One region of the Paenibacillus sp. GP183 genome, then DNA from elsewhere that is predicted to be linked to it. Evidence: riboswitches for the same ligand, from Rfam matches in the RefSeq annotation. Region 1 holds a riboswitch; each other region holds the start of a gene.
The links. Region 1 has a riboswitch for cyclic di-GMP ahead of BLV33_RS15510 (DUF192 domain-containing protein). Riboswitches for the same ligand answer to the same signal wherever they lie in the genome.
Positions count from the first base shown of each region.

Region 1 (7,501 bases):
AGGATCAGCAAAGACAGCTGCAGGATTCGATAATCAATCGGCGACATGTTGAACGGCCGTCCGGCCTGCTGCAGCTTATGCTCGATGCGGGTTTCCTCCCAGCCCTGGAGCCTGCGGGTAAAGCTGCGGCGAAGGGGTCGGAACAGATTTTTAAGCAAGTTGCCAAGAGCAGATTCACTTTTCACAGCAGCCTCATCTTGAGCTTCCATGCTGAGTCCGTCCAATTCCCCTTTCACTTGAGACAGCCGGTGTTTGTGTCGCTTGCTCTTCTCCTCACGATGTATAAATACCGTGTAAACTGCCAGCGCCACCGTAAAGAAAAAGGAAAGATAAAGCATACGTTTACACCTCGATTGTAGTCAATTTTCGGACGAAGACAAAACCGATGGCACCTGAAATCAAACCTGCTCCCACCATCATAAGACCAATCGGATGATGAAATAATGAGCCTATGTAGTTTGGTGCAATGAAATAGAGGATCAAGCCCAGCACAAAGGGCAGCAATCCAACAATCATTCCTGACAACCGCCCTTGAGCGGTAAGCGTAGTTACCTGCCGCTCTATTCGGATGCGATCACGAATGGTTTGGATGATCGTCTCCAGCACTACAGCGAGATTCCCACCGATTTGCCGTTGAATCAAAATCGCCTGGATCATCAGGTCAAGATCCTCGCTGGGCATCCGTTCCTTCCATTCGTTCAATGCATCCTCCATGCTGGTGCCATACTGCATTTCTTTCAGTACGAGCTCCGATTCCTCCCGGATCGGTCCTTCCGACTCATCCACGACAGTCCTCAGCGCTTGCATAAAACTGAAGCCGGCTCGCAGAGAACCAATGATGGTCGTGAGCATATCCAGCAATCCGTCGTTGAAATCCACTACGCGCTTCCGCTGCTTTCTCGCAATCCACCATCGGGGCAGCATATACCCCGCTATCGCACCTGCAAGCAAAAACAGAATGTTGCCCGTCAATAAATAAAGGAACCCTGCGCAGAGGAAGGTGCTGATCCATTGGAACAGAATATATTCTTCAGGCTTTAAGGAAACCCCGGAACGGCTGAGCCAGGATTCCAGGAGGTTTTTCTTTTTTCGGGAAAGCACTTTATCGCGAACCGTCTGTTTGTATAACTGCAGTTGAACGAGCAGGTTAAACTTCTTGCGGCTCAGCTGTATTTTATCGTTCAATTCCAAATAGCGCTGCAATCGATGGTCCATCCGCTTATTGGATAGAAACAGTATTTGCAGCAAGCTCAAAATCAGCATAAAGCTGGACATCCCGACCATTCCCATGATGATCCAACGCATAAATTCACTCCTCTTCGATGAAAACAGATGCCGGGATATGGATGCCGGATGTTTCCAATCGCTCGTAAAATTTAGGGCGGATTCCCGTTGGGATCAGTTTACCCATGATTTTACCCTGCTCATCTACACCGATTTGCCGGAATGAAAAAATATCCTGCAGGACGATGACATCGCCCTCCATCCCCTGTACCTCAGTAATGTTTGTAATTCTACGCGAACCATCCTTGAGACGTGACTGTTGGATAATGACATCAATGGCTCCGGCGATCTGCTCCCTGATCGCTTTCACCGGCAAATCGATCCCGCCCATCAGCACCATCGTCTCCAAACGGGAAATCATGTCCCGCGGGCTATTGGAGTGACCCGTCGCCAGAGATCCATCATGTCCTGTATTCATCGCTTGGAGCATATCCAGCGCCTCTCCTCCGCGCACCTCGCCAATGACGATACGCTCCGGCCGCATCCTTAGCGAATTGCGTACAAGATCACGGATCGTAATGGCACCTTTCCCTTCAATATTCGAGGGCCGCGATTCCAACGATACGACATGATCCTGCCACAGCTGAAGCTCTGCGGCATCCTCAATTGTAACGATACGTTCATCGCTTGGAATGAAGGATGACAGCACATTAAGTGTGGTCGTTTTTCCGGAGCCGGTACCGCCGCTCACAAATATATTCAGCTTTGCTTTTACACAAGCCTCAAGGAAAATTGCCATATCACGCGTGATAGTGCCAAAATCAATCAAATTGTCGATAGTAAACGGATCCTTGGAAAATTTACGTATAGTAATGGTTGGCCCCTTCAAAGCAAGTGGAGGAATGATGACATTCACACGGGAGCCATCCGGCAGCCTCGCGTCCACCATCGGACTGCTTTCGTCCACCCTTCGGCCAATCGGTGCAACAATTTTGTCAATTATGTTCATCACATGCTCATCATCTCTGAATTGCACATAGGAGATTTCAATCTTGCCTCCACGCTCCACATAGACTTGATTCGGACCGTTGACCATAACCTCGGTAATTTCCGGATCGAGCAGCAGTGGATTGATCGGACCGAAGCCGGTGAGGTCGTTGATGAGCTCTTCTACCACCTTCTTCCGATCGATCTTGCCGCGGAAAGATTCGTCCTCCAGGATGAGCTCAACTGCCATCTCGTCAATCTTGGGCACAATAGCCGCTATATCGTCATCCTTCAATATGCTTAAAATCTGTTTGTGCAGCTTGTTTTTCAATTCTTGATGCTTCGTCATCTGATACGTTTGCTCTTTAGGACGAGAATCTGTCCCCCGGATAGCTCTAAATGTAGTTAAAAGATCCTTCTTCGGTGCCGTGGGTGCAAGACCTTCTGCTTCTATTGATACGGTGCCTAAAGGATTTTCTATTACATTTGCACCCGTTTTCGCCTGAATTTTATCCATCAAACTCATGTCGCACCTCCTAACTGATCTAGGTTAGAATATCGAAGTGATCCCTTTTGTCTTATGAAATAACTGATGCAGCAGCGAGGCTTGCTTTGGTTTAAACAGTGAAATTTCCCTGCGGGAAATGAGCTGTTCCGCCATTTTAAAAATCGACTTGGCAATATCCGTTTTCGCGTGATTGAGTACGAAAGGGATTCCAATATTCAATGATTGGGAAACAATCTGAAAGTCATTAGGAATGTAGATCGGCAGCTCTTCGTTTAAAATCTCCTGTGCATCCGTTGTTTTAATCACACTGTCCATGGTGGAGCGATTAATGACCACCTGTGCCTTCTGCCTGCAGCCGAGAATGTCCATCGTTTCCAGCATCAGCTTGGTGTTTTTAATTGAAGTCATCTCCAGTGTTGTCATTACGAAAACCTGATCTGCTTTTTCAATAAATTGCAGTGTCCGATCTTGAAGCCCGACACCGGTATCGACCAGCAGATAATCATGATGTGACAGCAATAGATCACATACTCGTTCGATAACCACTGGAGTAACCAAATCGGCAAACTCTGGCCGTTCAGGTGCTGCCATGACCTTTACCCCGCTAGCATGATGAATGAGATAGCCCGCCAGCATAAAACGATCCATGGTCCCGATCTCATCTACAACATCTTTGATCGAGAATGTCGGATGAAGGTCCAACGCTAATGAGACGTCGCCAAATTGAAAATTACCGTCCAGCACACTGATCTGGATGTTTTTCTTGGTCAGCGCAACTGCCAGATTCACCGCCAAAACCGTTCGCCCGATGCCGCCCTTAGCGCTGCAAATCACAATCATCTCGCCACGCTTGCCCTTGCTCTGCTCCTCGTTCATCCTTTCAGCTTGATCCATCCCTTGCGCCTCCTATTTCATTGTTCCCGGCAGGAACAGTACTGCTCCCTACTTCTTGTCAGACGCAGCATTTATCCGGCTTCGGAGCAGCAGATTGATGCTGCCCCTTCCATTCGCATTTATTAGAGTTACTGAATCCTCTGGTTTCGCTTCAAGTGTCACCGTACTATATTCCGCATAAGGCGTGTCCGATTTAGCCTCAACCATCCGCCTTCCAATCGCCAGGACCCGCAAATTTTGGTTAATCGTCGTGGAAATGACCTTATCCGACAGCTTATCCGTTAGAGTTGACACCACATCGACATAATCACCAGGCTCAATCAAATTGGAGACGGATTGGACTAAATTGACTCCAACGGTAACTGCCCGATAACCCTCTTGAACTTTTTTAGAGACAAAAAGCGCCTCCTCCACCTGATTTTTCAAATGGTGGGAAAGCAGTATTTCATCGGGTGCCATGTCCATAACCGCAATCTTATCCACGGCATCGGTTGAATTTCTCACAGCCTGCGGATGGACAAGTGCTGCGGGGACCTGCATGGTTTGAAGCATTTCAGGGGTGATTTTTGTATTTGCTTTGATGGCTTGCTTGGCTCCTATAACTGTAACGACACTTGCGTCAGCAGCCTTAACTTGATCGAACTTTTTCATGTAATTAAAAAAAAGTACAGTTGTCACCAGCCCCATAAGCAGGGCCATTACCAAAATGATCTTGGATCTCATCCATTCTCCCCCAGTTTGTAATTATAAAATGAGCGCCTAAGATAAGGTTATTCGATCAGCCGGATCGAGTAAGCTCCTCTATTGACAGCGCCAGGCTTCGCAAGACCGGTACCAATTCTTCAAAAACGTCTCATCTCCTATTCCACGCGGATCGTTGAGTTCGTTGAAAGGGTCGGGACAGGGATGATATGGGACACGAGCGGCGTAAAAAAGGGAAGTTTATAGGCCTACTGGATCGGCAACCTGCACATGTCCCTTCGCATAGGAGACAATTTCCGCAACACTCTTTCCCAATCCACCGAGCCTCACTGCTTATTGAACGGTCATATGTAAGCTTTGATAAGCAAATATAAATCGTCCCAAATCGACTATGCCGCACTTCATCATCCCCCTCACCACCCTTTCTGGAATAAACAAAGCGCAGCACCTCCAGCTATAGCAACACCGTAGGGATAAGTTCCTGAGGTAAAATGCTCCTTCCACTGGATTTGCAGACCATATCGTATCCCTATCAGCACATACAAGAGAAATTGAATCCTTTGGCGAAAATCTCTCTGGAACAAAACTACCGCAACGGCGATTAATGCTCCAAGCAGCGCCATATAGACGGAGGCCGCCAGAACAAACCATGTTCCTTTCAAAGCCCCCACCAGCGCCAACAGCTTTACATCACCTGCGCCCATCCCCCCTAATAGGTAAGGAATCAGCAGGATGCAAAGCCCCACGGTAAACCCAAGTAAAGACTGCCCCAGGCCAGACCAGCCTTCCAATGCGGCATGTAAACCAAATGCAACAAGCAGCGCGGGGAAAATCACTTTGTTATAAATCATTCGTTTCTTTAGATCGGTAACGACACAAATCCCAATGACCATCAGCAGGATCAGATCAGTCCACAAACCAGGTCCTCCGTTTCTTCCTAAGAAAGTAGATTGAATTTAGTGGAGATGAAAAAGGCCGTTACGTTTGGAATAAACGCACGGCCTTTTGTAGGCTGTCGTTCAACTGCGGATTATTTCATTCCGGCAACGCCAGCATCTACACCTGCTTTCGCATTATTGAATAAAGCTATAATTTGTGTGCGAAGTAAAACCAAGGTTCCAACAACCGCAACAGCGATCAAGCCTAGCACCAAACCATACTCTGTCATCCCTTGTCCTGCTTCTTCCTTCAATAGACCTTTGATTTTGTTTACCATTTTAAATCCTCCTCATAAATTTGGTTTTTGTCGAATTTGTCTTACACCATCACTACAGTTTGTCCCATAGAAATACCTTCTTGTTCCAAGGTGCCGGCCGGCAGCTCCAATACGGATTTCGTTGCCGGTATGGCTGCCCCAATGGTTCCCGGTTTCAAGGATTGCTCCATTCCAACAATACGGCCGTCATCGTCCAGGTGAAGTACATCAATTTCAAATTTCATAAAAAATGTGTGTACGCTTTTACATGGACGTATGTATAATCCGTGTCCAATCGGAAGCTGCTTCTGAAGCATCAAACCTTTAAACCTTTGGATAAACGTCTCCGCTCTATCAATGTGATGTCCAAGCAGCAGCCCGTTTTCCCTGATCATCATTTTCATTGATAGTTTCACCACCTCCCAAGTATGTAAAAAACCCCACCTTTTCCCGAAAGGAGGGGTCACAAAAAAATGCTCCCTCGGTCTTTCGGCAACTGGCTGGCAAAAGCAAAAATGCGCTTTAGCCCCTCTAGTTTTGCGTCCCCGGCTTTCACCAGGTTTGCCTTTATCGTGACCTTGCGAAGCCTTTTTGCTTGCTGGTCCGATGTGATTGATTTCATGATAATCTACAGCAAAGCAAGAAAAAAATCCAACCAACGACTCAATTGTCACAAAATATTCAATAGTCAAAATTGTGACTTTTCACACATTTTTGATCACAATAAGAATGCCATTCTACCCGTAATGAGTTGATTTTTGGAGGAAAATGGTGGATTAAAGCAGGCTGGGAAAACATTCAATAACTTATCTACTAATAATTGGTTTATTTTAAAATAGGATTTCCGGCTTATAATTACCTTTCCGGTGTTGAAAATCCTGGTGAAATGGAAATTAATCCTACTTTAGTTGCATTAGATCCTTTAAAATATTGAATTAATCCTGTATTTTTTCATCTAAAAAGGGACTTTCAGACGATGTTTAGTCTCAACTCTTTTACCGATTACTAACCCGGAGGATCCACCGCAGTCCATTTTACTTTTTCTGACTAATGAACAAAAGTGCAGCATAAGGTTACACATTTTTCTTTGGTTGAATTGTCGCTCGGCATTTCAATTTCACCAAAAAAATAAGTCCTAATTTTCTATAATTTCTTTGATTCTCTTCTTTCAATTTTTCCATTTATATTCTATTTTGGAGCTAAATGTATGGGATTTATTAATGGAAATACTCGAAATTCTGATTGAATAGTTTCCTACGGAAACCAAGCAGCGTAATTTTAGACACTCGTCCTACCTGGATGATTCGAGAAGATGCACGGACGGTCGAACCTTAAGGTTCGCTTCCGATACCCGCAACAAAGAAAGACCACCATCAAGGGACTGTTGACAAAGTATTGAATTGAATAGGTTTTTTGAAGGACCGTGTAGAATTAATATCTATACGGTCTTTTTTATGGAGGTCAAAGCTATGATGGGTATAGATGGAGATAAACAAAATCAACTGATGTATATGAACCTGGATGATCTGGTGCCCCAAACCATTTGTTGCGGGATATTCGACAAAAAGTCGACTTCACTTTTATTTATGAAAAAGTGCATCACCTCTACTCACCAATGGGACGAAAATCCATTGACCCCGTTCTCCTTATAAAAATGCTGCTTATTGGATACCTGTATGGAATACCTTCGGAAAGAAAGTTAGAGCAAGACATTATTGTAAATCTAGCTTACCGATGGTTTCTAGGTTTAGATCTGGGTGAATCTGTTCCTGACCACTCGACATTAAGTCAAAACCGCCGCAGGCGATTCAAAGACAGCGAGGTATTCCAAGAAATCTTTGATCATATCGTTTCAAATTGCATCAGCAAAGGTACGGTAACTGGGGAAGTTGTCGTTGTGGATTCCACTCACATCAAAGTGAACGCTTCAAAAGGAAAAACGGAGAAAGTCGTTGTCGAGAAGAAACCATCCGAATATTTCAAGGATCTAG
Region 1 is NZ_FNSW01000001.1:3,161,662-3,169,162, forward strand. Features, by position in the region: gene BLV33_RS15475 (type II secretion system F family protein) at 1-338, opposite strand, end outside; gene BLV33_RS15480 (type II secretion system F family protein) at 343-1,305, opposite strand; gene BLV33_RS15485 (TadA family conjugal transfer-associated ATPase) at 1,310-2,737, opposite strand; gene BLV33_RS15490 (CpaE/TadZ family protein) at 2,762-3,613, opposite strand; gene cpaB (Flp pilus assembly protein CpaB) at 3,662-4,336, opposite strand; gene BLV33_RS15500 (A24 family peptidase) at 4,729-5,232, opposite strand; gene BLV33_RS15505 (Flp family type IVb pilin) at 5,346-5,531, opposite strand; gene BLV33_RS15510 (DUF192 domain-containing protein) at 5,573-5,914, opposite strand; cyclic di-GMP riboswitch class I at 5,999-6,086, opposite strand; gene BLV33_RS15515 (IS1182 family transposase) at 7,054-7,501, shown strand, end outside.

Region 2 (7,501 bases), 240 kb from region 1:
CTTATCCGACGCCGTTCAAGATAAAACCAAAAGTAAAAGTGAAATTGAACATTACATATACTTATTGGATGCTCTTAAAAGCGTTGAATATGGGGAAAGTAATATTAAAGATTAAAGGAAAAGTAGCTCTGCTTCAGAACATTGAAATTTTTAAAATTATAGGGGAAAAGGGTTATTTAATCCATTTTTTCGATTAATAATAGGATTACTAAAGAGTAATCGAAGAATGAATTATTTCGATTTCATGTCGTTAGGCAATGGGATTTGTTGTTCGATCAATTTTTATGTAAATGCGAATATTCTAATTTTCAGGGAAATAGTGAATATATCTCGCTTACTTTCCACTTAGAATCATAACCTCATTAAAGCTCTCCGTTCTGCTTGGGGTTTACACTTATCACAAACTCCAACGACCATGCCATGCTCATCTGAATAAAAAGAAAGCCGCTTGACCTTTTTTCGGCAAAATGAACACAAATGCTTGTTTACTTTAGATGTCTTACCATAAAGCGACAATTGAATGATTTTTTTTGCTTCGACTTTATCCCTAATCTTTATTATTATTTTATAGGTCAAGAAAATTACTGCAGCAATTAGAATTACAACTAATATCAACCATTGCATGGCTAGTGTACAACCTTCCCAATATAAAATAATATCTTTATTTACCTTGTAAAAGCTTTTTAATTTCCGCCAATTCCCCCTTAACTTCATTTCTAAACTCAGCAAAGTTATCTTCCAACCGATGCAAATGTCCTTGCATATCATCAATTTCCTGCTCAGCTTTATAATTGATCGCAAAGTCAATAATAGCTTCTTTCTTATCTCTTACCGACTGTCTGTTTTGACTCATCATAATAATAGGTGCTTGGAAACCTGCAAGAAATGATAGCACTAAGTTTAATAAGATAAATGGTGACTCATCAAAATGGAATACTTTGGTGAAAGATAGGGAGTTTAAAACAATCCAAAGTATTAAGACAATAAAAAAGATGTTAATAAACTTCCAACTTCCACCAAATTCAGCAATTTTGTCTGCGAATTTATCAGACCATTTTGTTGACTTCATGTATTCTTCATTTAAATGTGCATGGATGTGGCTCTCGAATTCATCCACTAATTGGTTAACACGAGCACTATAATCCTTTAAATCCTCAGTTGTTTCAATTTCCATTTTGTCACCTTTTCCATTTTATTTATTATTGTTTTCTGTTGAATTGTTTAAATATTTTCTCATTAAATGTATTTTTGGTAACGTTAGTGTTGCTATGACTACAAGCGAACCAATAACTATACCCATTACAGGATGGTTTCCTAAATTAAATTCGCTTGCAGCTATAAAAGATTGCAGCATTAGGACTAATGCAAAAAAAATAATAATTGATCTAAATATCGTTTTTTTCATTGTGTGATTTCCTTATCATTTAATCTAATTTTATCAATCATCAATTATAATCCTCACTATCTTATGTTTTTTATAAAAGATTCATTTTGATAATTCATTAAGATGAGTTCCCAAATAAAATGTTAATGGCGAAAAATGCACCTCTATCTTATCGATTAACACACAATAAGGGAGGTGCATCATTACTATATTCAATATTTTTTAATACGGATACCTTTAAATCTCATTCGAATAAAAATTACTCCAGAAATTGCCAATAGAAAGACGATACAAAAATCTAATAAAGAGAATTGACCGTCATTTATCCATAATAGAACAGCAACCAACAAAATCAAAATATTAACCGAAATATATTCCATAAGAATTATCATAGATTTAATCCCTGCCTTCGAAGTCCAAAATTAAATAGTGATTAAGGGTATTTATAAATTCATTATATTCTAAACGCTGATTTATGTCTTTACTACTTCTTTAATTTTTATCAGTATATCAAATGGTTCTGTTGCAAGAATTAAAAAAGTCCAGACGATCTGTTAGGTCAAACTATTTTTTATGTGATCAAACCGAACAACTGATGGATGAGTTGAACGACAAAAAGGGGCGACGAATGATTACATTCGACTTGCCCCTTTTTGATCATATGTATCGTTTCAATTCCTGTTATTGTTTGCTTTGCAGTTCGAAATGATTTAAACCCAAGCATCGGGTTCGTTCGTTTCTTAATGAATCGATGGTCCTGTTCTATGATGTTATTGAGATACTTTGTCTGTCTGATCTGCGTTTCCTGAGGTAGTTTATCATTCTTCTTCAGATTCTCGATTGCAACCGGGTAGGCTGGGTTCTTATCTACGGTAATCACTCTTGGAATTTGAACATGATCCAAGGCTAGAGCTTTCCGAAAAAACCGTTGTACGGCTTTCCTATCCCGCTTCTCACTTAACATAAAATCAATGGTTTTACCTTTTGAATCCACAGCACGATAAAGATAAGTCCATTGACCTTTTACTTTGATATAGGTTTCGTCACAAAGCCATGAGTCATTCAAATGTTTAAGAAGGGGTCGAACTCTGTTTGCTATTTCAGGGGCTTATTGATGTACCCATCTCATGATCGTTGTATGAGAAATCGAAATGCCACGTTCAGACATCATTTCTACCAAATCCCGATAACTTAAACGATATTGAAGATACCATCTTACCGTTAGTAAAATAATTTCCGCATTAAAATGTTTCCATTTGAATAAATTTGACGCTGAATTCATCTATATGTTTCCTTTACATCCACATGGTTTTTATCTATGTTACCACACGATTTCATTTTTGCACCAGAACCAAAAAAGCATCCCATCATCGGATGCTAGAAGAAAGTTGCAATAACTTACTTACACTGTCGCCATTTACATCTTCGTTAGTACCCGGGATTTTGAGAAATCGAACAGATCAAGGACGGGGTCTCAAAAGCTCGGCAATTGCGTCATCCTTTGCTTTTGCATAGGCATCTTTATAAGATTGAATGATATCTGTGCTATATCCATTTGTAGTTAATTGACTAGTAACATCTGAAATGATGTTTTGAAAACTTGCATCACACGCGCTGAGCTTGGCTTTACCCTGAACGATTAAATCTGCATTTTTCGTTCTTAGATATTGACTAGCCAGCGCATTGAGGTCACTCCTGCAACTGCTCTCCAAAGCACGAAGCCGGCTTTCAGCCGATGCTGTGATCGATTCATTTGTCAGTTTGACACTTGATCCACCGCCAGCAACTCCGCCGCCACCGCCACCTACACTCCCCCCAGGAGCAGCTCCACCGACGCCTCCACCTGCAGGGGCACCCTCTGTTTTGGGATCCTTGGTTTCTTTCGGAAGGGGCTTCACTTCCTCCTTCACTACAGCGGCTACGGTATAAGTCTCAGGGTTCCAATCAATCTTCTTGCCAACTGATTCTGATAAGAATCGGATAGGCACGTAAAGACTGCCGTCAATGATGAAGCCTGGCTGTTGATCAGTTGGTTGTTTGGCTTGGCCATCGAATACATACGCGACCTTCTCCCTGTATACATTCAAGGATGTTGGCTTTAAGTTGGATTTATCTACATTACCAATGGCTTGGCTTTTAACTTCTGTGTTCAACTTATATTCACTAATGCTAATCAATTCGGAACTGCTTGGCTCTTCGATGGTAACGGTATATGTATCACTATTCCATTGAACCGACTTACCTAAGGAGTAAGAAACGAATCGTAAAGGAACATAGCTGCTGCCTTCATATATAAAGCTGCGCTGCCCCTCAGGAGGAGCATATTCCTTCCCGTCGAACGTAAAATGCACCGGCACAAAGTAGACATCCACTGAAGTAGGACTTTGCGCAGCCACTGCTGTCGAAGCCATACTCATAAGCATTGTTAACAATAAGATCAAAATCACTTTCATCTTACTTTTCATTCATTTCACCTTTGCCCTTTTGTAAGAGATTCAACATTATTTTTCTTTCAAACTTTCCTTGTAGTGCATACCTTCGATTAAACCATATTTAGCAGCTATTTAAATCAATTGATTATATTCATTCTCGGTAAGCTTCCCAAGAATGACTTTTTTGGCAGCTTTTTTTCATCTATCGACATGCCCTTACTAGCCATCTGTATAAACAATTGCATATCCGAAGCACTTAGTTTATTCAAAAGTACTGAGGTAACGGCAACCTTCTCTCTCAGTGTAATGGAGTCTTCTACTACCTTTGCTATATCCTTAATAACCTCTGCTTGATAGGTGAAGCTCTGCCCTTTTGGTATTGGAGAAGGAGAGGCGAGAGATGAGCTAGGGGATGGAGCAACTGTGCTGCCAGATGGAGCAGGTGATAAATTTGGAGTGGAGCTTAAAGTCTGTTTATTTACTTCATTTATCACGCCCAGCTGCGAATCATTTTTTTCACTTCCTTATTGATTCAAATTGCCAATTATTCTATCTGATTGGGTTGTTTCTTTAGGTGTTGGAAGTGAAGATTCAATTGAAGAAGATTCTATAACTTTAAGCGAGTAAGTTACCGCCATATTCATTCCTACAAAACTCAATATCACTAAAAAAACGACAGAAACACCTGACCAGATCAACCATTTTTTCCATTTCATTTTTCTCAATTGTATTCACCATCTTATGTCGCATTTTGGACGCTACTTTCCATAGAATACCACAATTCGACAGATTAAAGCTACTGTTTGTTAATCTAGGATTGATTGAGATTGGACGAATGAGTTTAAAACGCCTGTTTGTTCTCAGTGTTCAATTTCCGCTTCCAAAAAAAACTCCACGCATCAACTGCGTGAAGTTTTTTTACAATGCAAATTATTATTTTATTTACCTTTTTTACTTGAATCTTTTCCTTTATGACCCATCTTCATTTTCTTTTGGCTCTATTACACTAACCGTACTTACTGTAGTAGATTTGTTACCTGCAATATCGGTAATTGTATATGTTATTGTGTAAATATATAATAGCATATCAAGCAGGGTATTTATACCTATATATGTCGATTAACACCGATTCTTAACAATAAATATTGTAAAAAGAACATCCTAAAGTCATTCGTCTCATTTTGGATGCCTACTTCGACACCACAATTTCGTTCGAAGCTAGTAAATTCGAGCCCACACTCAGTAATTTAAAAGCACAGACGATTCCAAGATGTTATAACGTCTTTTTTTCTAACAGTATTAAGAAATGGTGATCCGAAATGGGGAGTACTATGATGTTTTTCTTTTCATTTAAGATGTTAAATCAGAATTTCCTGATTACTTCTTATTCGCCAAGAAAAAACATCCAATCAAACCAACAACTAATAGTGTGGTGTATTTGATTGCCCATAACTCCGCGTGTGCCCTTGCCAATATTCTGTTACGATTATTCGGCAAGGAATCAAATCCCATAAGCAACGCAAGGCTATACAGGGCATCGTATGTTATTTTGATAAGAATGAACAGAAGCACAAAATAAAAAATGATTCGAAGCATGCGCAATGCCATCACCACCTAAAAAGTCTGTTGTCTAAATATATGCGCATATTTCCCCGAAATTTACGGACCATTTAAATAGAAATAGCCCCGATCGGCTCGGGGCGAGGTCTGATTATTTGAAACGAACTTCTTTTGCAAAAGATAAAGGCACCTGTTGGGAAATTTCGGTGATGTATTATGATAATAACTAAGTGGAATCAGCACTAATTCACCGACTGCTTTGTACCTGGCAAAATGGATAACATCATCAATCTTGTTATCTAAAAAAATAGTTTCTAGACTGTTCTTCATTGCTTTTAGAGCTTATGATTTCAAAAAATAAATAATGCTTTTTTGGAGTTGATCTTGCTTCAGGTCATCCAGAGTTTACTGGTTGGTCTTTTTCATATTTTTTTGTAATAATAATCCACTCTCCAAGACGATGAAGAATATTAAACTTTTATAACTAATGATTGGCCGCCGCTAGTAATGCTTTGAGCTCTATAGGAGTAAATCTTGATAAAACTTCCGCTTTGATTTGCTGTTTCTGTTCTGGAGTCAAATTATTACGGTCCTTATACAGTGAACTATAGTGAGTAATTTCTTGAGCAGAAAACTTTTTTAACGCATATTGAACAGCTTCGGAACGATTTTTTATCACCGGTGTAGTGGTGTTAGGCAAGGGTGCAGTAATAGGTGCAGTTGCAACTTCCGATTTTTGTTTATTTTGTACGGATGACGTTCCTTCTGCAGATGTATCACTACTGTTAGGCGATGCTTCTTTCTCTTGCTTGGGATCAGCACTCCCCGTTTGCTGTTGAAGGTTCTTCGTAAGATTTTGAACGTCTGTAGGAACAGTTAAAGATGGATCTTGCAAAATTTTCGCTGCAGTTTCAGAGTTCGCTGCGGCTTCAATTTCTTTCTGAACTTCTGGAGATACAATCAATTCTGATAACTTCGAATAAATTTTATCGTTAACTATATTTTTTACATACCATAATCCGACACCTAACAGAAATACAATACTTATAGTAACTACAATCTTCTTTGTCATTTAGAAAAAAATCCTCCTACGAACTTTTCATCCATACAATGATTCGACAAAATTACATCTGTAATTATACCATTTGCTAAATCCAAGAAGCTAATAAAAATTAAAAAAGCATCCGCTTGGATGCTCTTTTATCACATTCAGACTTGACTTTCGATGGCTAAATCAGCTTTCTTTGATACCACAGCCACACTTATGAAAAGCAATGAAACCAACGACCCTGTAAAACAACCTAAAATAAACCACCACATAAACATTCCTCCTCATATTCGGCAACTGGCTAGCTTTTCGGCTTAAACCGATTAGGCCCCTTTAGTTTTGCGCGGATCACTTTTCAGTGATTTTGCTAGTATCGTATGATTCGACGATATACTCTAATATATACCAATTTTAATTAAAGATATAGAGGCTTTGGCATTAATTTTAGAAAAAAATTTTATAAAGTACGTATATCAATAAAAACCAAAGAGGAATGGAAAGGCCAATACCCCACAAGCAACCTTTTTGAAAGCCCAAATCTCTCGATTTCCCCAGATTGACCATCCCCACTCCTTTGAAAACACTACGATCGAAAATGAATTATTTATATGATATTCCCAAAGTTTTTAAATAGACCCGATACAATATTCTGAATAATTTTATTTAAAGCGCTTTTATGATATGATAAATAAAATTTTGAAAATTTAGTGGATTTCAATCTTTAACTGAATCCGCTTGTTGGTTCAATTATATCAATAAATAATGGAGTAGGGTTAAGGAGATCATCTATGAAATTACTGACCCTGCTCTGGTGCATGGTTATTTTCATATGCACGTGTACACTGGACCAAAGTGCGCTGATTCACCATCTAGAGATATATTTCCGATTGGATCCACATCCCCATTTTGTTGAACTTCTTAGAATGGATGATATGTATCTCTTTTCATCCAACTGGTACCTCTATAAAGCCGGTCATTTTACGTTGTTCGCAATTTTATGCGCACTGGCTCTTGGCAGTTTTGAAAACCGTAAAAACGCGCTGATTTTTGCGATCTTAGTTGCTTTTGCAACTGAGA
Region 2 is NZ_FNSW01000001.1:2,922,296-2,929,796, forward strand. Features, by position in the region: gene BLV33_RS14335 (DUF1003 domain-containing protein) at 662-1,174, opposite strand; gene BLV33_RS14340 (hypothetical protein) at 1,193-1,405, opposite strand; partial or broken gene BLV33_RS14350 (IS6 family transposase) at 1,956-2,666, opposite strand; gene BLV33_RS29680 (copper amine oxidase N-terminal domain-containing protein) at 2,845-3,849, opposite strand; gene BLV33_RS28830 (hypothetical protein) at 4,341-4,541, opposite strand; partial or broken gene BLV33_RS30085 (UDP-glucose 4-epimerase) at 5,590-5,703, opposite strand; gene BLV33_RS14370 (hypothetical protein) at 5,861-6,448, opposite strand; cyclic di-GMP riboswitch class I at 6,714-6,803, opposite strand; gene BLV33_RS14375 (VanZ family protein) at 7,213-7,501, shown strand, end outside.
Region 2: another riboswitch for cyclic di-GMP. It lies ahead of BLV33_RS14370 (hypothetical protein); the one in region 1 lies ahead of BLV33_RS15510 (DUF192 domain-containing protein).

Region 3 (7,501 bases), 1.3 Mb from region 1:
GATACTCCACCTGCTCTCCGAAACCAGCCTCAGAGATATGTAACCGGGCTGCATCAGCGAACTCCTGCTTGAGCTCTAAGGAGACAAGCTTCCCGCTAGCCTCCAACCCTCTAGCCAAACAAATACCGCTGTAACCGCCCAGCGCTCCGATTTCCAGCACGTTCTTGGCGCGTATCATTTTAACCAGCAGGGTTAACAATCTGCCATATCCCGATGCAATCGATATTTCTGGCATGTTCCGGCTTCTTATTCCTTCTTTTACCCTCTCCAGGACAGGGTCTTGCTCATATAAAGCTTCAACGTAGCTCTCTGCAGATATCGGTTCCATCGAACATCCTCCTCAAGTAGGGTCCTCCTCGATTGTAAGTCCAACCCTTTTATCCTATACTTGATAATTGTATGGTTTTTCCTGGTTGAGATCAACTTTTTTCAAATGAAGATTAGAGATAGGACGGTATAGATAATGTCACAGTTAGATCTGATCGCAACCGTTCCCATGGGGCTCGAGGCGGTGGTTGCCCGCGAAATTCGCGACTTGGGTTATCCCGATGTAACGGTTGAAAATGGCCGTGTTCTCTTCAAGGGAGACGCCTTAGCGATTTGCCGCGCCAATCTTTGGCTCCGCACTGCTGACCGCATTCTGGTCAAAATGGGGCAATTCGAAGCACATACCTTTGACGAATTGTTCGAGGGCACCAAAGCCCTGGATTGGCCGGATTGGATTCCGGAGGACGCCGAATTCCCCGTCGAGGGACGCTCGCACAAATCTCAGCTTTCCAGTGTGCCTGCCTGCCAGGGCATCGTAAAGAAAGCGATCGTGGAGAAAATGAAGCTGCGCTACGGCACCGAATGGTTCGCCGAAACCGGCGCACGCTACGTCATCGAGGTCGCGCTGCTGAATGATGTGGCGACGCTGACCCTCGACACCACCGGTCCAAGCCTGCATAAGCGCGGCTACCGCAAGCTGGTGACGGAGGCGCCGCTCAAGGAGACGATGGCTGCAGCGATGGTGCTGCTCAGCCGCTGGCGGGCGGATCGCCCGCTCTACGACCCGTTTTGCGGGTCGGGCACGATCCCGATCGAGGCTGCGATGATCGGGTGGAACATCGCGCCGGGCCTCCGGCGCAGCTTTCCCAGCGAGGCGTGGGACACGGTCCCGCCGGAGCTGTGGGAGCAGGCCCGCGAAGAGGCCTACGACGCTGTGCAGGACGATGTCCCGCTGGACATCGTCGGCTGCGACATCGATGGCGCTGCCATCGATGTGGCACTGGCCGCCGCCAAGGCGGCTGGGCTTTCGGGACAGCTCCACTTTCGAGTGGAGCCTGTAGCCAAAGCCCAGCCGCTCGGCGACTATGGCTGCCTGATCACCAACCCTCCCTATGGGGAGAGGCTGGGTGATCAGGGGGAGGCCGAGCGGGCACTGCGCCAGCTCGGGAAGGTCACGGGGCTGCTGCCCACGTGGAGCACGTTCGTGCTCAGCCCGGATCGGCAGCTCGAGCAATGGATGGGGCGCCGCGCCGATAAAAAGCGCAAGCTGTTCAATGGGCGCATCGAATGCAGCTTGGCGCAATTTTTGGGGCCGCTGCCTCCAAGAAAGCCCTAGATCGATAGCTCCTTGGAAGGATGAAAAACATCTTTCCAAGGCGCAGTCTTTTTTTTCTGAGCTCTGGAAAGAATGAAAAACATTCTTCCCAGACAGAGTCTTGCCCATCATTGACTCTCTGCAACCTCTGTAGCGATGAAAAACATCTTTACAGGATCAATTCTATCCTTTTTCTCTTAGGCAAGGATGTTTTTCAATGTTTTTCATCCTTCCGGGATAAACGTGCAGGTGCAACCGAGCCGGCTTATATTATTACCATCCCCATCCCCTTGCATGTGGCTTATACTTCTACCAATTCAAGCGGCAGCCCGTCCGGATCTGCAAAAAAGGTAAACTTTCCTCTGGTAATCGGATCAATACGCACGGGTTCCACGCTGATACCTTTTGCCTCCAAATCATGTACGGCTTCCTCCATATTGGATACACAGAAGGCCAGATGCCTGAGTCCCTGTGCTTCGGGTTGGTTGACCCGCGATGGCGGATTAGGAAAAGAGAACAGTTCAATCTGTTCCCGTTCTCCCACCAGCAAATCCAATTTGAATGAATCTCTTTCGCTTCGATAGGTTTCATTCAGTATTTTCAGACCCAATAATTCTACATAGAAGTGTTTGGAACGTTGATAGTTTGAACATATAATTGCTGCATGATGGAAACCATTAAGCATCAATACACTTCCTCCCTTTTCGCTGCTCTTTCTCTATATAGTCTAACAAAAAAGCCACACCCGGAACATAACGTCAGCGGATGCGGCTCCAAACTATGCTTATTTGCTTTGCAATCTTTATTTCACTCTAACCGTCACTTCTCATTGAAGCAACGAGTGTGCTGAGCACTGTGTCCGCTTTATCGTAGTCTACCTGGCAGGTACCGGCAGCATGATGCCCGCCTCCGCCGTTTTGCAGCATCAAAGCGCCAATGTTGGTCTTCGAGGTGCGGTTAATGATGCTGTGTCCGCAAGCGAACACGCAGTTTTGTTTATTGCGTCCATCGACTATCCAGATCGAAATATTTTGGTCTGGATATAAGGCATAGACCATGAAGCGGTTGCCTGGATAAATATTTTCTACCCCTCTCAGATCCGTTACAATAACATTACCTTCAGTGCGCGTGTAGGTGCGCAGCATTTTCTGGTATAAGGCATCAAGTTCTATGTAACGATCCACACGCTCCTTGACATCGGGAAGCGCCATAATTTCAGCTACATTCTTGGAAGCCACGTGATCGACCAAGCTTTCCATAAGCTGATAGTTGCTAACCCTATAATCGCGATAACGCCCTAAACCAGTACGTGCATCCATGAGGAACGAAAGCAAATCCCAACCTTGAGGCTCTAATATGTCTTCCTTGCTGAACTGTGCGGAATCCGCTTTGTCTACACCTTCCATAATATCATCGAGCTCGCTGCCGAATTTATCGCGTCCCCCGTAATAATCATACACCACTCGAGCAGCGCTTGGAGCGATACGATTCTCGCCCTTGAAGGTCACGTTTGCATCCATCCGCTGCCGCTCGCTGGAATGGTGATCAAACCATAAGCCGCAGCCCGGTACATAAGGAACGTTGGCCAAGATATCATTTTCACCAACCTCGATCTCACCGTCCTGCATATCCTTCGGATGCACAAACTTCATCTCATCAATCATATTCATTTTTTTGAAAAGCATCGCACATACCAATCCGTCAAAATCCGACCTTGTAATCAATCTCATCGCCATTAACCCTCCTGATAGTCCATTAGCACTATTTTTCTATCATTATACCTTGATCTTTCAGGAAGTGACAACGATTTGATATAAAATTCAACAAACAAAAAAAAGAACAGCTGCCAACCTAGTTGGCTTGAGCTGTTCTTGATTTAAAGGTTAAACATTGATAAAGCTTCAACAAAAATGCTTCTACTTGAGACCACCCAAAGCTTTTGTTCTTCTCGCTTGGCACTGATGCGTTTGTGCCCATGCTGTGTAAATCAAATAGATTGGAAAGTGGTGCAAATTTCACCGAAAGCTTGACTTCGCCCTTCCAGTAAAAGATCAACATGCTGCTGTTTCTTCCGTGAAACATTTCCACATCCCAGCAAGCTTCCTTGAGGGAGTACTCTTCCGTATCGATGAGCAATTTAGGCCCTTCCGAGCTGGGGATTAAACTGGCCACTCGGTTTCCGTTGATCGATGTAAGCACTTCTTCCTCATTTTGTTTCCATTCAACTTCCAACTGTTATTTCCTCCTGTCCCAAAAAATAAATAAAACCCCATCCGTGATTCCGTCGGGAGGGGTGTCCTGTATATATAACCCTATCCTTCGGCAGCTGGCAAGCACGTTCCAGATGGAGAACGGAGCCCCTTTAGCTTTGCGTCGCTGGCTTTCGCCAGTTTTGCCATTATCGAGATTTAACGAAAAATGTCGTATCCTGCTGTTATTACTTAAAATATAAGCGATTTATATAAAAGGAAACATAATCCAATCGCACTATTTTTCATGCAAGAATATAGGTAATAAGAACTATCTTTACAAAAAATGCCTTTCTATCTGGATTTTCCCCTTGAGAAATGACTTAACTGCTGCTTCCACACCCGCTGCTGCCGCCGCCGCAGCTAGAACCCGATGAACAGCTGGACCCGCCTCCGGAATCGCCGCCTCCGCCCTGATCCGATGAAACGGAGCTCCCGCAGCCTGAGGCAGAGCACCCGCTTCCGCCGCTGTTTGCTCGCATCTGACTGTCGTCAATCGGAAGAACGTCATTCATGTTGTTCTGATAATTCGAATTATCCACCATGGAGAAAAACATCATTGCTCCCGCCAAATAGGTCAAATCCATGGTTCCATTGTTCCTTGACCAATTTGTTTGCGCATAGCTCGAGCTTCCCGCAGCATGCCTTGCTTCATCTATGGCTTGATTGATTAGAATCTGGTTCGTCTCTTTTACCTCTACATATCGATTGGCGGTTTCCGTATCAAACCAGAGACTTGAAATTTCCTGTTCATTCCCCTGCTGAAGCACATTCAATCTCTCTGCTTCCAGCGGATAGCGGAAGAATCCATTCCAAATCGCCTGACTGTAAGGAGTGAATATAAACAAATGCGCATAGACCCAGTCGAACCACGCACGTCACCCGGCATTTGTTTGGGGTCGCGTTCAGGAGCATGATGTATTTGGCTGCCCATAAAGGCTTCGCCGAAATTTTGATACTCCCTGGTGAACATCAGCATTTCGTGCCAAATATCATCGACCTCTTCACTGAACATCGGAGTACTTTTCAAAATCAAGTTCATCAAGAAATATCTTTTGAGCTCAAAAAGCTTACAATGAAATTCATCTTCCGACATATTCCCATGCTTCGTCATTACCCTATATTCCAGTCTTTCAACAAAATCCGCAGTAAAAGCGGCTTCGAGTCGTTTGACAGCTTCCGTCAGTGGAATTGAATCAAGTAAACCCAATCCCTGGGGCAATTGACTTGCATCATAACGGACACGTTTGGTTGTCCCTTGATTGCTTCGCGAACTGTAACTCACAAAGAAGATGACGATGATGAAGACGATGGCGCCAATAAAAAATGCTGGCATGTATAACCTCCCGGAAATTTGGCTTTCCTTGCTATGTATTTCCATTATAAGGGATACCGGAGTATCCTCCAATAGGATGGCATATATTTCTTCATACAACTATAATGAAAGAAAGGAGATGCTTACGATGCAAGTATTGCTAAAGCAAAACTCTTAGGATGCTTACGACGCAAGTTTTGCTAAAGCAAAACTCTAAGGGGGAAGCTTATGAAAATTGCGATTACAGGCGGAACAGGCTTTGTCGGCAGCCACTTGATTCCTTTTTTCCTGAAAAACGGACATGAAGTTCTGATTATTTCCCGGTCTTCTTCTCCTTCGCTTCAAAAAGGGATTTCTCACGTGACCTGGAATCAATTGCTGGCAGATCCTGCTGCCCATTCAGGCATCGATGCTATCATTAACTTGGCTGGTGAATCGATAAATCAGCGATGGACGGATGCGGCCAAGCATCGAATTCTGGATTCGCGTTTGAAATCAGCAAGCTATATTGAGAAATTTATCAACGAGCTTGATGATAAGCCAAAGGTGGTTATCAACGCCTCCGGCATGTCCATATACGGTACATCCTTGGAGGATACCTACGATGAACGAAGCCCTCATCGCATTGTTGATTTCTTGTCCGGTGTAGTCGAAAAATGGGAGCAAGCAGCCGACCAAATCAAGGATGCTCGTGTGGTAAAAATCCGTATTGGCCTGGTCATCGGCAAAGATGGCGGCGCGTTCCCCAAAATGCTGCTTCCTTACAAGCTGGGCATCGGCGGTAAAATCGGCAGCGGCCATCAATGGATTTCATGGATTCATATCGATGATATGGTTCGATTGATTGATACTTGTATCCAAACCGAGCAAATTAGCGGCCCAGTTAATGCGACAGCACCGAATCCGGTGACGAATGAGGCATTCGGCAGAGCGATTGCTGCAGCTTGGCATCGCCCTCATTGGTTGCCATTGCCTGCTTTCATGCTCAAGCTGATGTTCGGCGAGTTATCTACCCTTCTGCTTGATGGTCAAAAGGTACTTTCACATGTTCTGCTGAAGCATGGCTTCGAGTTCAAATATCCTACCATAGATCAAGCTTTGCGTGACTTGGCGTCTAATCCACTCAATAAGGAATAGCCTCTGCGCAAGAATACGCAGAGGCTGTTCCTTATTAGTCAAAATCATTTATTTGACGTATTTTTGCGCCTTTTCCAAAGCTTCATCTTCGGTGGGAGCCGTGATATAACGTCCGTTGATAAAAATAAAAGCAAATCGCGAGCAGGGTCCGCAATAGGATTTGCATCCGACCTTGACTTCGGCATCCGGTGCAATGCGACCAAGCTTGGTCAAGGTTGACTTGACTTTCATATGCTTGCATTTGTCGCATATACGAATATCGTTAGCCATTAATGGTCCCCGGTGTTCCCCTTGGCCGGATTCGTAATCATGAAGCCTTCCTCGGGGACATAAAAATAATCGATCCGAATCCCGTCAAGCAGAGGTTCATTTTTATCAAGTACAACATCGATGCCTTTATCCGTGCTGACAACGACATCATCATCCTTTTTATCATCAAGGCCAAGACCATAATGGGCGTGGTCCCCATGTTTATGTGTAACTTGCACACGAACCATAAGACCCTTATTTTCTTCTTTGTCGAGCTCCAGTTGTAAGACTTTTGCAGCATTGCGTGTAATTTTGACGTTCATATAGCATCTCCTGAAACTTTTTTTAATTATTATTGTAAAGAAAGCGGGCTTTGAAATCAACTTTTCGCCTTCTATTGCCATTTTACAGCTTCTTCTTTAGTATGGAAAGTAGCGAAATTTTTTCTCCTTTATGCGACAATGAAATTAACTTACCTACAGGAAAGTAATTATATTAGGAAAGGAAGGTTTCATATGACGACTCTCAAAACCGTAAAAACGACTTCTTTAAGCAGCAATCACATTCCGAAAGAACCTCAAATCATAGAATGCTCCGTGGAAAGAACACTGGAGGTGATCGGCGGCAAATGGTCATTTCTCGTTCTGCGCGAATTGTTCTGCGGGACACGCAGGTTTGGCGAGCTGCAGCGGCAAATCAATGGAATCAGCCCCAAATCATTGACGGATACACTTCGCCACCTGGAGGAACAAGGCGTTCTGGAAAGGACCGCTTACGCGACAGTCCCAGTTACTGTAGAATATAAACTTACACCAAAAGGTCAGGATTTGCATCAAATATTAAAAGAAATGAAATTATGGTCCGCCAAGTGGACATAATGGACTGAAATGGCTTTGCCGCTCACAAGAAGCTAAGGAGTGTACATCCTATGATTACCATCAAGTCAAAAGAAGAAATAGATAAAATGGG
Region 3 is NZ_FNSW01000001.1:1,834,182-1,841,682, forward strand. Features, by position in the region: gene BLV33_RS09125 (O-methyltransferase) at 1-328, opposite strand, end outside; gene BLV33_RS09130 (THUMP domain-containing class I SAM-dependent RNA methyltransferase) at 464-1,603, shown strand; gene BLV33_RS09135 (SMU1112c/YaeR family gloxylase I-like metalloprotein) at 1,884-2,267, opposite strand; gene BLV33_RS09140 (exopolyphosphatase) at 2,395-3,312, opposite strand; gene BLV33_RS09145 (hypothetical protein) at 3,434-3,814, opposite strand; cyclic di-GMP riboswitch class I at 3,901-3,989, opposite strand; gene BLV33_RS09150 (hypothetical protein) at 4,155-4,607, opposite strand; gene BLV33_RS09155 (glycine-rich domain-containing protein) at 4,604-5,167, opposite strand; gene BLV33_RS09160 (TIGR01777 family oxidoreductase) at 5,375-6,283, shown strand; gene BLV33_RS09165 (YuzB family protein) at 6,332-6,553, opposite strand; gene BLV33_RS09170 (heme biosynthesis protein HemY) at 6,553-6,855, opposite strand; gene BLV33_RS09175 (winged helix-turn-helix transcriptional regulator) at 7,048-7,410, shown strand; gene map (type I methionyl aminopeptidase) at 7,461-7,501, shown strand, end outside.
Region 3: another riboswitch for cyclic di-GMP. It lies ahead of BLV33_RS09145 (hypothetical protein); the one in region 1 lies ahead of BLV33_RS15510 (DUF192 domain-containing protein).